One region of the Streptomyces sp. NPDC107765 genome, then DNA from elsewhere that is predicted to be linked to it. Evidence: riboswitches for the same ligand, from Rfam matches in the RefSeq annotation. Region 1 holds a riboswitch; each other region holds the start of a gene.
What was found. A riboswitch is a leader RNA that binds a small molecule or an ion and turns the genes downstream of it on or off. The one in region 1 is predicted to bind cyclic di-AMP.
Positions count from the first base shown of each region.

Region 2: linked by a shared signal. The riboswitch ahead of ACZ7MX_RS35960 (M23 family metallopeptidase) and the one ahead of ACZ7MX_RS16210 (transglycosylase family protein) in region 1 are both predicted to bind cyclic di-AMP.
Region 3: linked by a shared signal. The riboswitch ahead of ACZ7MX_RS07290 (C40 family peptidase) and the one ahead of ACZ7MX_RS16210 (transglycosylase family protein) in region 1 are both predicted to bind cyclic di-AMP.
Region 4: linked by a shared signal. The riboswitch ahead of ACZ7MX_RS39345 (M23 family metallopeptidase) and the one ahead of ACZ7MX_RS16210 (transglycosylase family protein) in region 1 are both predicted to bind cyclic di-AMP.

Region 1 is NZ_JBVKBL010000005.1:490,522-493,775, forward strand. Features, by position in the region: gene ACZ7MX_RS16205 (LysM peptidoglycan-binding domain-containing protein) at 1-908, shown strand, start outside; cyclic di-AMP (ydaO/yuaA leader) riboswitch at 1,162-1,329, shown strand; gene ACZ7MX_RS16210 (transglycosylase family protein) at 1,337-1,993, shown strand; gene eno (phosphopyruvate hydratase) at 2,332-3,254, shown strand, end outside.
Region 2 is NZ_JBVKBL010000022.1:20,453-23,706, forward strand. Features, by position in the region: gene ACZ7MX_RS35955 (GntR family transcriptional regulator) at 122-811, opposite strand; gene ACZ7MX_RS35960 (M23 family metallopeptidase) at 994-1,794, opposite strand; cyclic di-AMP (ydaO/yuaA leader) riboswitch at 1,807-1,960, opposite strand; gene ACZ7MX_RS35965 (M16 family metallopeptidase) at 2,225-3,254, opposite strand, start outside.
Region 3 is NZ_JBVKBL010000002.1:628,198-631,451, forward strand. Features, by position in the region: gene pcrA (DNA helicase PcrA) at 1-917, opposite strand, end outside; cyclic di-AMP (ydaO/yuaA leader) riboswitch at 1,200-1,369, shown strand; gene ACZ7MX_RS07290 (C40 family peptidase) at 1,377-2,519, shown strand; gene ACZ7MX_RS07295 (hypothetical protein) at 2,662-3,015, opposite strand; gene ACZ7MX_RS07300 (C40 family peptidase) at 3,247-3,254, shown strand, end outside.
Region 4 is NZ_JBVKBL010000030.1:20,225-23,478, reverse strand. Features, by position in the region: gene ACZ7MX_RS39350 (DUF2332 domain-containing protein) at 1-1,182, opposite strand, end outside; cyclic di-AMP (ydaO/yuaA leader) riboswitch at 1,486-1,631, shown strand; gene ACZ7MX_RS39345 (M23 family metallopeptidase) at 1,643-2,956, shown strand; gene ACZ7MX_RS39340 (aldo/keto reductase) at 3,097-3,254, shown strand, end outside.

The DNA.
Region 1 (3,254 bases):
TCCAGCTCACCCAGGAGATGTGGGACCGGCACGGCGGCGGGGCCTACGCCTCGCGGCCGGACCTCGCCAGCCGCGCCCAGCAGATCGCGGTGGCCGAGACGATCCTCGACGACCTCGGCCCGGACGCCTGGCCGAGCTGTGCGGTGAACGCCGGCCTGACGAAGGACGGCCGGGCACCGCAGGTCGACCCGGGCGGCACCAGCACCCCGATACCCGACCCCTCGGACGACGACGGCTCCACCGGTTCCACCGGGATGCACGACGGGACGGCCGACGACCCCGGTGGCGATGCGGGCGACGGGCCGGCCGACGACGAGCCGTCGCAGGCCACGCCGTCCCCGTCCACTCCCGACCCCACGGACTCCGCCGGCACCGGCGAGTCGTCCCCCGGCCCCGACCGGACCTCCGGTTCGTCCGGGCCGTCCGGCGACGCGACACCGGGCGACCGGGGCGAGGACCCGTCCGGCACCCCCGGCCCCTCCGGCGACGGCAGCGGCCACGGCCGCGGCACGGACGACGGCAACGGCACCGGCTCCGCGGACGGCACGGCCTCCGACGGGTCGCAGGGCGGGGCGCAGGACGGGTCGCAGGGCGGTACGGGGACGGACGGCGTGCCGGGCGGTTCGGGCCGGCACCGCGGCGACGCGGACCCGGGCGAGGGGGACGGCGCCGGCCGGACGGCCGGCGGGCGGCACGCCTCGCGCGGTGACGACGCGCACCGGACGCCCCCGGCGGGCGGCGACGGGTACACCGTGCAGCCGGGTGACAGCCTGTCAGCGATCGCCCAGGCGCACCGGCTGCCGGGTGGCTGGCCGGCGCTCTACGACCGCAACGAGGACGTCGTCGGCTCCGACGCGGACCTGATCCAACCAGGCCAGCAGCTCGATCTCGGGCAGTCCAAGGGGTAGTTCGCCGGTTTCGGCCCGCTTTGGCGAAAGTGAGACAAGCGTCTCGTTGTGGGGCGGTGGGCCCCGAAGGGTCCGCCGCCGTCGCACCGGTCCCCACCTGCGGGTTTATAACCCCTCCGTGATCAAAAATGGCCAACTCGGGCCAGATGGGGGGGTTTGAACACCACGGGGGTTCCTGTTTACGGTCATCACCGCTCGCCAAAGCGGGCCCCTTCGATCACACGCCGAATCCTGCCGGTGGTCGGAGGCAGTTGACGCGCAAGCGCCGTAGGCAGGAGCGGGGGAACCAAGGTAGGCGCCGGCCAGGCCCGTGAAAGCGGGTCAGCCGGCTTGGGGTGAAGCCCGGTGCCCATGGCACCGGCCGGGCGACTCATCAGTCCGAACCCGACAGCTCACCTCGTAGGCGTCGGTGAGGAAACGAACGAACCATGCTGATCAACAAGGGCAAGCACCGTCGTCCCTCCAAGGCCGTCCGCGTCGCCACGCTCGCCGGTGTCGCCGGTGCCGCCGTGGCCGTCCCGCTGATGGGCGCCACCTCCGCGTCCGCCGCCTCCGTCGCCACCTGGGACAAGGTCGCCCAGTGCGAGTCCGGCGGCAACTGGTCGATCAACACCGGTAACGGCTACTACGGTGGCCTGCAGTTCTCCAACTCCAGCTGGGCCGCCGCCGGCGGCACCAAGTACGCGCCCCGCGCGGACCTCGCCACCAAGTCCCAGCAGATCGCCGCGGCCGAGAAGCTCCTCGCCCTCCAGGGCCCGGGCGCCTGGTCCTGCGCCGGCGCCGGCGGTCTGACCTCCGGTGGCCCGTCCCCCGACCTGAACACCAGCGCCCCGGTGGCCAAGTCCGCGCCGGCGAAGAGCGACGCGGCCGTCAAGCGCACCCCGGCCGCCCCGAAGCACGAGAGCGCCCCGGCCGCCCCGAAGAAGAACCAGGGCCACGGCAACTACACCGTCAAGGCCGGCGACACCCTCGCCAAGATCGCCAAGGCCCACGGCACCCACTGGAAGGCCGTCTACGCGGCCAACAAGTCCGTCATCGGCGGCAACCCGAACCTGATCTTCCCGGGTCAGAAGCTCCACGTCTGAGCCGTCCCCGCACCGGGTCACCCCTGGTGAGACCGGCCCCGTCCGGCGCGCCCCTCCCCCCGGCGCGCCGCGGCGGGGCTTCTGTCGTATCCCCCCGTCATCCCCGCCGCCATCCCCACCGTCGTCCCCGGAGTCGCCCCCCGTCCGCGCCACCGCCGGCCGGCCGCTCCGCCGGACTTTCCCCGCTCGGCGAACATTGCGGCAAACGTCCCGTGAGCTGGGCCTTTGTGTCGCTTGGGGGGTTATTCCGTCCCACGGAGCGGGCCAAGGGGAGGCGGACGCTCCCCGGGCCGTTAGGCTCGTGCTGCAGAACTCCAGACACCCATGAAGGAGACAACGTGCCGTCCATCGACGTCGTCGTAGCCCGCGAAATTCTCGACTCGCGAGGTAATCCCACGGTCGAGGTCGAGGTCGGCCTCGACGACGGCAGCACCGGCCGTGCCGCCGTGCCGTCCGGTGCCTCCACCGGCGCCTTCGAGGCCATCGAGCTCCGTGACGGCGACCCCAACCGCTACCTCGGCAAGGGCGTGGAGAAGGCCGTCCTGGCCGTCATCGAGCAGATCGGCCCGGAGCTCGTCGGCTACGACGCGACCGAGCAGCGGCTGATCGACCAGGCCATGTTCGACCTGGACGCCACCGACAACAAGGGCTCGCTCGGCGCCAACGCCATCCTCGGCGTCTCCCTCGCCGTCGCGCACGCCGCCTCCGAGGCCAGCGACCTCCCGCTGTTCCGCTACCTGGGCGGCCCGAACGCGCACGTCCTGCCCGTGCCGATGATGAACATCCTGAACGGCGGCTCGCACGCCGACTCCAACGTGGACATCCAGGAGTTCATGATCGCCCCGATCGGCGCGGAGTCCTTCTCCGAGGCCCTGCGCTGGGGCGCCGAGGTCTACCACACCCTCAAGAAGGTCCTGAAGGAGCGCGGTCTGTCGACCGGCCTGGGCGACGAGGGCGGCTTCGCCCCGAACCTCGGCTCCAACCGCGAGGCCCTCGACCTCATCCTGGAAGCCATCAAGCAGGCCGGCTACGCCCCCGGCCAGGACATCGCGCTCGCCCTGGACGTCGCCGCCTCCGAGTTCTACAAGGACGGCTCGTACCAGTTCGAGGGCCAGTCCCGCTCGGCCGCCCAGATGACCGAGTACTACGAGGAGCTCGTCGACGCGTACCCGCTGGTCTCCATCGAGGACCCGCTGTTCGAGGACGACTGGGCCGGCTGGAAGGTCATCACCGACAAGCTCGGCGCCAAGGTCCAGCTGGT
Region 2 (3,254 bases), on a different contig from region 1:
ATGCGCCCACCGAAAAGCAGGCACACGCCGGTACCCAGAATCAAAAGCCGGCACCATCAATCAAAGGCGGCTCCTCTCGCCGCCCCGGAAATCACGCACCCCTTTGTATACGGCCCGCTTGTTAAGAACGGGCGCGCGCTGTGTTGACGGGCCGTTTCGTATCGCTCACGTCGGGTGCCGCGATGCGCCGCAGCCGGTACACCGGGAGCGACCGCTCGATGTGCGCCGCCATCAGGGCGCGGGCCCGTTCCGCGTCGCCCCGGGCCACCGCGTCCAGCACCGCGCCGTGGTCGTCCCAGGCCTCACCGGCCCGCGGCAGCGGCTCCATCGCATACATCCACTCGATCTTGCGGCGCAGCTGGGTCAGCAGGGCGGTGAGGCTGGGGCTGCCGGCCGCCTGGGCCAGCGTCTCGTGGAACCAGCCGTCGAGTTGGCGCAGGTCGGCGGGGCTGCCGTGGCGGGCCCGCTCGCGGCCCAGCCGTACCAGACCGCGCAGCACCTTCAGATGGGCGGGGGTGCGCCGGGCGGCCGCGCGGGCCGCGCCCAGCGGCTCCAGCAGGGCGCGGATGTCGAGCAGGTCGGCGGCCTCCTGCTCGGTGGGTTCGGCGACACAGGCGCCCGCGTGGTGGCGGGTGGTGACGAAGCCCTCCGACTGCAGGGTGCGCAGCGCTTCGCGGACCGGCACTCTGGAAACGCCGTAGCGCGCCGCCAGGATCTCCTCGATCAGCCGGCTCCCCGGCGCCAGCGCACCGGAGACGATGTCCTCGCGAATCGCCGTGCACACCGCATGCGCGGAAATATGGCCTCGCATCGATCGTGCCTCCGCCGTAATCCCCGGAAAACGCCGCCGGTCGGCGGCTTTTCCGAGACTCTATTCGACCGGCGCGGCTTTTCCGACGGACTCCGCGTATTCGGCGATATTTTTTGGCCAGCGGGCGCGGGGCATGCCCAGGCGTGCACCGCGGGCGTGGGGCGGACCGGTCCGGCGCCGGCTCAGACGTTGACGCCGTGCGACCGCAGATAGGCGATCGGGTCGATGTCGGAGCCGTAGTCCGGGCCGGTGCGGGCCTCGAAGTGCAGGTGCGGGCCGGTGACGTTGCCGGTGGCTCCGGAGAGGCCGATCTGCTGGCCGGGGGTGACGGTCTGGCCGACCGAGACGCCGATCGACGACAGGTGGCCGTACTGGGTGTAGGTGCCGTCGTGCATCTTGATCACGATGTTGTTGCCGTACGCGCCGCCCCAGCCGGCCTCGACGACGGTGCCCGCGCCGACCGCGTGGACGGAGGTCCCGGTGGCGGCGTGGAAGTCGATGCCGGTGTGGGTGCCGGACGACCACAGGCTGCTGGAGGCCTGGTAGCCGGTGGAGACGTAGGAGTCCGCGACGGGGGCGACGAAGGCGTTCAGGCGCTTGCGCTCGGCGTCCCGGGCGGCCCGTTCCTTGGCCTCGCGCTCCGCCTTGGCCTTCTTCCTGGCCGCCTCGGCGTGCCGCTCGGCCTCCGCCGCGCGCTTCTTGGCCTCGGCCTCGGCCTTCGCCTTCACGGCGGCGACCTCGGCGGCGGCCTGCTGGGCGTCGGCCTGGACCTCCAGGCGGTGGGCGAGTTCGTCACCGAGCACGACGGCCTGGGTGAGACCGGTGTCCTGGGTGCGTGCCTCGTCGGTGGCGGCCATCGCGGGCGAGGCCAGGGAGGCGACGACGCCGGTGGTGGCGAGGGTGGCTATGCCGGCGAGGTTGCGGGTCGTCCGGGCGCTGCGGCTGGCCCGGCGGTGCTTCCCGGTGGCTCGGGTGAACGCCATGTGCTGGCTTGTCCTTTCCTTCCCTCTCGCCTACCGGGTTAGCTGACGGGTTCGGAGCAGGAAGGTCTCCTACGGGCTCCTCCGGAGAGGGGCCCGATTCACCCCAGGGACGTGGGTCCCCGGCTCCCCTGGCTCGCGCCGTACGGGGACTCGGCGATGACTGTCCGGTGCCACTGTTGTGGCGGAGTTGTGACGAACAGCCGGACCGACGCTAATCGGGGCCACTTTGCGGAGCCAAACGGAACCGCGTTTTTGTGCGGGATGCCACAAGTTCCGACCCAACGAGCCCTCGCAAACCGGACATACGGCGGACTCCGGCTGGCTCCGGCCGCCTCCGAGGGACTCCCCCGGACATACGACGGCTCCCGTGGTGAGCGAACACCACGGGAGCCGGTCAGAACGTGACGCACCGTCATGCGCCAACGAAGAACTAGCCGCTGACGACCGTCACCTCTCCGATGCCCAGCGCCTTGACGGGCTCGGTGATCTGCGCGGCGTCGCCCACCAGGACGGTCACCAGGCGGTCCACCGGGAAGGCGTTGACGGCGGCGGCGGTCGCCTCGACCGTGCCGGTCTCCGCGAGCCGGAGGTACAACTGCGCCTGGAAGTCGTCCGGGAGCTGCTGCTCCACCTGGTCGGCGAGGGTGCCCGCGACGGCCGCCGCGGTCTCGTACTTGAGCGGCGCCACCCCGACGAGGTTCTGCACCGCGACGTCCCGCTCCTCGTCCGTCAGCCCCTCTGCCGCGAGGGTCCGCAGCACCTTCCAGAGGTCCTCCAGCGCGGGCCCGGTGGAGGCGGTGTCCACCGAGCCGCTGATGGCGAGCAATGCCGCGCCGGTGGTGCCCTCGGGGGACGTGGGAGCCGTGGAGCGCAATACCTGGCCGAAGGCGCGCACCCCGTAGGTGTAGCCCTTCTCCTCGCGCAGGACGCGGTCCAGCCGGGAGGTGAGGGTGCCGCCCAGGCAGTACGTGCCGAGCACCTGGGCCGGCCACACGCGGTCGTGCCGGTCGGCGCCGATCCGGCCGATGAGCAGCTGCGTCTGGACCGCGCCGGGACGGTCCACGATCACCACGCGGCCGGTGTCGTCGGCGGCGATCGGGGTGGCCCTGACCGGCTCGGCGGTCGAACCGCTCCAGGCGCCGAGGGTGTCGGCCAGCGCCGCGGCCAGGTCGATGTCGGTGAAGTCACCGACGATCACGGCGGTGGCCGTGGCGGGCCGGACGTGCGCGTCGTAGAAGGCGCGCACGGCCGCGGCGTCGATCCGCGCGACGGTCTCCTCGGTGCCCTGGCGGGGGCGGGAGATCCGCGCGGTGGCCGGGAACAGCTCCTTGGAGAGCGCCATCGCCGCGCGGCGGGCCGGGTTGGCGAGCTCGTGCGGGATCTCGTCGAGGCGGTTGCGGACCAGCCGCTCGATCTCGCTCTCCGGGAAGGCGGGGGCGCGCAGCGCGTCGGCGAGCAGG
Region 3 (3,254 bases), on a different contig from region 1:
TCGGCGGTGCCGGTGCCCACGAGCTCGCGGACGAGGGTGTACTGGGCGTGGTTGGTGTCCTGGTACTCGTCGACGAGGACGTGCCGGAAGCGGCGGCGGTAGTGCTCGGCGACGTCCGGGAAGGCCTGGAGGAGGTTGACCGTCGTCATGATGATGTCGTCGAAGTCCAGGGCGTTGGCCTCGCGCAGCCGCGCCTGGTACATCGCGTACGCCTCGGCCAGCGTCTTCTCGAATCCGTCGGCAGCCGTCCCGGCGAAGGTCTCCTCGTCGATGAGCTCGTTCTTGAGGTTGGAGATCTTCGCGCTGAAGGACTTGGGCGGGAAGCGCTTGGGGTCGAGGTCCAGATCGCGGCAGACCAGGGCCATCAGGCGCTTGGAGTCGGCGGCGTCGTAGATCGAGAAGGAGGACGTGAAGCCGAGCTTCTTGGACTCGCGGCGCAGGATCCGCACGCAGGCGCTGTGGAAGGTGGAGACCCACATGGCGTTGGCGCGCGGGCCGACCAGCTGCTCGACGCGCTCCTTCATCTCGCCGGCGGCCTTGTTCGTGAAGGTGATCGCGAGTATCTGGCCGGGGTGGACGTGCCGCTCGGCGAGCAGGTGCGCGATGCGGTGGGTGAGCACCCGGGTCTTGCCGGACCCGGCGCCGGCGACGATCAGCAGCGGGCCGCCGGTGTGCACCACGGCGGCCTTCTGCTGGTCGTTGAGCCCCTCGAGCAGCGCGGCGGGGTCGAGGGCCGGGCGGGCGGCGCCGTCGCGGTAGTACGCGTCCCTGGGCACGGGCGCGTCGAACCGCCCGCCGAACAGGTCGGCGGGGATCTCCTCGGGGACCGGCCCGTGCTCGTCCTCGGGAGGCGGCGGGGGCTCCTCGTCCTTGTGGCCGAGGTCCGCCAGGAAGCTGTCGTCAAAGAGGCTGCTCATCGCCCACCGAGTCTAGGCCGCCGCACCGACAGCGTGCCGGGGACTGTGGACAAGTGGCCGGGACGGCCGGAGAACGCGCGGTGCGGACGGCGGCCGCACGATACGGCCGAAAGCGGAACGATATCTCTCAGGTCACGAAAAGGTTTCGGGCATATCGAACATCAGCCTTCACAGGAGCCACACGAGTTGGCTAACGTCCTCGCTCGGGCAGCCCGCCTCCCCGCGGACGACAGCGTCCGCACGGGCCGCCCACGCCGAGTCCGGCCCTGCCCGCGACGTGTCCCTCCGGTCACGCCCGGGTCACCCGGAGCCGGGGACCCACCAGCAACACCGGGGTGAATCGATCCGTCCGACCGACGCCAGCGGACGTACGGACCGTAGGGCACGGCCTTCCGTCAGCGACACCGCCCGAACCCGACAGCTAACCCGGTAGGCGGTCCACGGAAGGAGTTGCCGGCCTTGGCGTCCCATCGCAAGCCGCGCACCAGCGTTCTCACCTCGCCCGGGAGCCGCCGTACGGCGGCCGGGCTCACCACCGCAGCGCTCGCCTCGGTCACCCTGCTCTCGCAGACCGCCGACGCCGCCCCCAGGGCCCCCAGGCCCACCATCGAAGAGGTCAAGCAGAAGGTCGACGGCCTCTACCGGCAGGCCGAGGTGGCCACCCAGAAGTACAACGCCGCCAAGGAGCGCGCCGATCACCAGCGCGAGACCGTGGACGGACTGCTCAACGCCGCGGCCAAGCGGGCCGAGAAGATGAACGCGTCCCGGCGGGAGCTCGGGACGTTCGCCTCGGCGCAGTACCGCACCGGCGGGATGAACCCGACCGCGCAGCTGATGCTCGCCAAGGACCCGCAGCAGTTCTTCGACCGCAGCCACCTGATGGAGCGGCTGACCGGGCGGCAGCAGCAGGCCGTCAGCGACTACCAGCAGCAGGCCGCGGCGGCCGCCCGGCAGCGGGCCGAGGCGTCCCGCAGCCTGGATCAGCTGCAGAGTTCGCAGGCCGCCCTGAAGGAGTCCAAGCGCTCCGTGCAGCAGAAGCTGGCCGAGGCCCGGCAGCTGCTGTCCCGGCTGACCGCCCAGGAGAAGGCGCGGCTGGCCGCACTGGAGCGCCAGAAGGAGGCGGCGGCCAAGCGCCGGGCCGAGGAGGAGGCGCGCAAGCAGCAGGAGCGCGAGCGGCAGCGGCAGCAGGACGGCGGCTCCACCGGTGGCCAGACCGGCGGGGACACCGGCGGCTCCACCGGGGGCTCGCAGTCCACCAAGGCCGAGAAGGCCCTCGCGTTCGCCCGCGCCCAGATCGGGAAGCCGTACGTCTGGGGCGCCACCGGGCCCTCCTCCTACGACTGCTCGGGGCTGACCCAGGCGGCGTGGAAGGCGGCCGGGGTCGATCTGCCGCGCACGACCTGGGAACAGGTCAAGGTCGGCCAGCGGGTGGCGACCAAGGACCTGCAACCCGGTGACCTGGTCTTCTTCTTCGACGACATCAGCCATGTCGGCATGTACATAGGCGGCGGCAAGATGATCCACGCGCCGCACCCGGGCGCGAACGTCCGGGAGGAGTCGATCTACTACATGCCGATCTACGGGAGCGTCCGCCTGGGCTGACGCCCGGCCCCGCTGCCCCTCCGTCCACCCCCCACGGCACCCCCCACACGCCACCGCGCGGTCGTCGCCTCCGGATCCCGGAGTGCGACGACCGCGCGGTGTGCTGCAGGTCCGGCCGGCGCCCCCGGACCAGCCGGCGTGCTCAGGTCCAGAGGACCGCGATGAAGATGTTGGCCATCGTGAGGCCGCCGACCGCGCCGAACAGCGCCTTGTCGATCTGCTCCTCGTCCCGCTTGACGTAGACCAGTGCCAGGATCACCACCAGGACGGCCATCTTGATGCCGATCTTGATGTTGTTGACCGGATGGCCCTGCGCCTGGTTGAGGCCGACCAGCACGATGCCGGTGACCAGCATGGTCAGCGCGCCGTGCAGCATGGCCGGAACGAACCGGGCGGTGCCCGCACCCATCGCCTTCATCTGCGTCAGGAAGCCGCCCAGCAGGGAGGCGATGCCGATGATGTGCAGTGCGACGAAGATATTGATGACGACGTCCATGGGGTCGGATCGTATCCGCCGCATAGCACGCCCTTTCCGGCAGGGCGTCCACATTCGCCGCTTCGGTCAGCGCGGAGCGGCCCCGGCGACCGGGCGATGACGCTCCGGTCAGCCGCGTTCGGGCAGTGGTCGAAACCGGACAATGCCGCGCAAGTGAGCCCACCTCCGTGACACCCGGGCTTAGCGTCCTCCTCCAGGCGGCCGACTCCCGCCCCGCCGCAAGGGAAGGAAGTGACGGC
Region 4 (3,254 bases), on a different contig from region 1:
CAGCGGGTCGTCCGGGCGTGGGGTGTGGTGCGGGGGCAGGGGCAGCCACGGCAGTACGGAGTGGTGCTCCTGGGAGATCCAGTGGCCGCCGCCGTCCCGCCCGTCGAGGACCGACCGTACGAGCCGGGCGAACTCCTCGCGCCGGGCATACGGCAGGTAGCTCAGCACGGCGGTGTGGAACACGACCAGGGTCGCCCCGGCCGGCGCCTCGGCCGCCAGCGCGGGCAGTTCGTCGATCAGGTCCCCGCGGACGATCCGCGGCCGCGGCACCGTCCGCACCGCGTCGACGGCCGCGGACAGTCGGGCCGCCCGCGCCTCGTCGCCGGGCCATACGAGCGACCGCAGCCAGCGCAGGTCGTCCGGCTCGGCGACCGGGTCGAGCGGTGCCAGGTCGATCCCGGCCCGCCAGACGACCTCGGGCAGGCGGGTGGGGACGTGCGGCCCGGGCCCCGCCGCCACCGGCCCCGGCACCGGCGCCTGCACCTGGCAGTGGAAGACGACGGGGCTGTCGGCCGGGCCTACTTCGACGAGCGGGGCGTGGGCTGCCGGATCGCCCGCCTCCCCGTACCCGTGTCCATACGCGTACCGATAGCGGTCCGGGTGCAGGCACAGCCCGGCCGAGGTGCCGACCTCCAGGAGGGCCAGCGGCTGGGGCAGCCGGGCGAGCAGCGGCAGCAGCGTGGCGCAGCGGGCCGGTTCGTTGGTCTGGGTGCCGCGGCGCATGATGACGTCCCGCACCTGGTCCCAGTGCCGGATCGTCCATTCGCGCCAGCGCCCGTACGCCGCGGCGCCGCGCGGGCCCTGCTCCGCGTGCGGGCCGTCGAGATGGCGTACGGCGGCGAGCAGGAGCTGGGGCTGCTGCTTGTTGCCGGCCGGCAGCGAACCCGCCAGCAGCTCGCACAACTCCTGGTCCTGGCCGATCCGGGCGCTCAACTCCTCGTGGGCGTCGGACCGCCCGCGCGCCTCGCCCCAGGAGAACTCCTGGTACCGCCGCGCCACGTCCTGCGCGCTTCCGGTCGTGACGCCGCCGTGGCCGGGACGGCCGTGGCGGTGGTGACCGGCGTTGCGGAGGCGTTCGGCGGGGCCGGGGCTCTCGGAGTGTCCGGGACTTTCGGAGTGTCCGGGGCGCTCGGAGTGTCCGGGGTGCAGGGAGTGTCCAGGGCGCTCGGCGTTGACGACCATGATCCGACGTTACTGTCTTCACGTTCCGTAATGGTCAGGCACCCCTCCGCATAACAACTGACGCACAATCATCGAGAGATCGTTTAGGCGTGGCACGGGGTGGTGCGGTCAACTCGCCCGATTTATGGCCATGGTGACCGGAAAACACCACGCCACAGCCGGTGCGCGAGGCATATGGATTCCCGGGAAGGCTTGGAAAACGGTCGCGATCTCTATTACTGTCCGATAACGCAGCGCGGTCGTCCCAGCCGCCGCAAGAGGCGGCACCGTGCGCCGACGCCGAATCCCGCACGCGCTTTTCACGCACCTCCAGCACCTCGAACTGCACCAAGGGAACCGGGGAACCACCACCTTGGGGTGAATCGGACGCCTTCGTCAGAGGGTGCCCGTAGGAGACCTTCCTGCTCCGAACCCGTCAGCTAACCCGGTAGGCGAGAAGGAAGGAAAGGAGTGCGCCCCCGTGGCGTCCAACAGGCCTGTCCCCGAGGCTCCGTCCGCCTACGACTTCGACGACCGGGGCCCGGGCGCCCCGTACGCGCCAGGCGCCCCGCACGCCTTCGCGCATCCCGGCGACCCCACTTTCGTGACGGAGACTGCTTTCGTCTCTGACACCCCTGTCGCCACCGACACCGCTGTCACCACCGACATGGCCGGCGTCACCGGCACCCGCTTCGCGACGGCCGGCGAGGCGAACGGTGACGCCGACGGCCCGTGGGAGGAATGGAACCCCACCGAGGAGTCCGTCCGCCCGGTCCGCGGCAAGCACCGGGTGGCCAAGCAGCGCGGCGGTGGCCTCGCCCGCGGGGGGACGGTCCTGGGCGTCGGTGTCATCGCCGCGGTCGGCGCGGGCGGGATGGCCACGGCCGAGGGCCGGCCGCCGGTGCCGATCTCGATGCCCGACCTCGGCGGAGTGGCCGACGCCGTCTCCGACCACCTCCCGGACGCCGCCTCCCTGCCCGGCGTCGGCGACCTCATATCCGACGGCGGCGCGCACACCGCTTCCGCCTCCGCCGCCACCCCCGCCGACCCGCTCACCGGGAACGCCGGACCGGGCTCGCCGTCGGGCACGGGCTCGGGCTCCGGCTCCGACTCCGGCTCTGACGCGGGTACGGGCTCGGGCTCCGGTGCGAACGCCGGTGAGGCGCTGCGCAGCCGTATCCTCCAGCAGGCCGACGCCCAGCAGGGCGCCGCCGAGCAGGAGGCCCGCGAGGCCGCCGAGCAGGCCGCGATCAAGCAGGCCACTACGGACGCCGCCGGGGACCTGAAGGCCGCCGAGAAGGCCGCGGCCGCCAAGAAGGAGGCAGCGGCCGAGGCCAAGCGCAAGGCCGAGGAGGAGGCCCGCCGTAAGGCCGAGGCCGAACGCCTCGCCAAACTGGCGCAGAGCTTCATCACCCCGGTCTCCTCGTACACCCTCACCGCGGGCTTCGGGCAGGCCGGTGACCGCTGGGTCGCGGACCACACCGGCCAGGACTTCGCCGCCCCGACCGGCACGCCCGTCAAGGCGGTGCACTCCGGCACCATCACCCAGGCCGGCTGGGCCGGTTCGTACGGCTACCGCATCGTCCTGACCCTCGACGACGGCACCGAGCTCTGGTTCTGCCACCTGTCCTCGATGGTCAAGACCTCGGGCAAGGTCAGCACCGGCGACGTCATCGGCCGGGTCGGCGCCACGGGCAACGTCACCGGCCCCCACCTCCACCTGGAGGTACGCCCCGGCGCCGGCGACCCGATAGACCCGATGCCCTGGCTGCGCGACCACGGCGTCAACGTCTGAGCACCTGACGGGCGGGGCGGGGCGAGGTCGGCGGCCACGGTGCGAGGGTGGCCGCCGTCCGAGGAAACGGGAACATCCGAGGAACCGGAATGACTCCTGTGAGCAGGAATAACCACCCGCCCCGCAACGTTGCTCCCACCATGAGCGCGACAAGCAACAACTCCCCTACCCCCAGGGCCCTGGGCTCGCTGTCCGTCTCCCCCTTCTCCCTCGGGGGCAACGTATTCGGCTGGACCGCCGACGAGGCCGAGTCGTTCGCCGTACTGGACGCGTACGTGGCGGGCGGCGGCAACTTCAT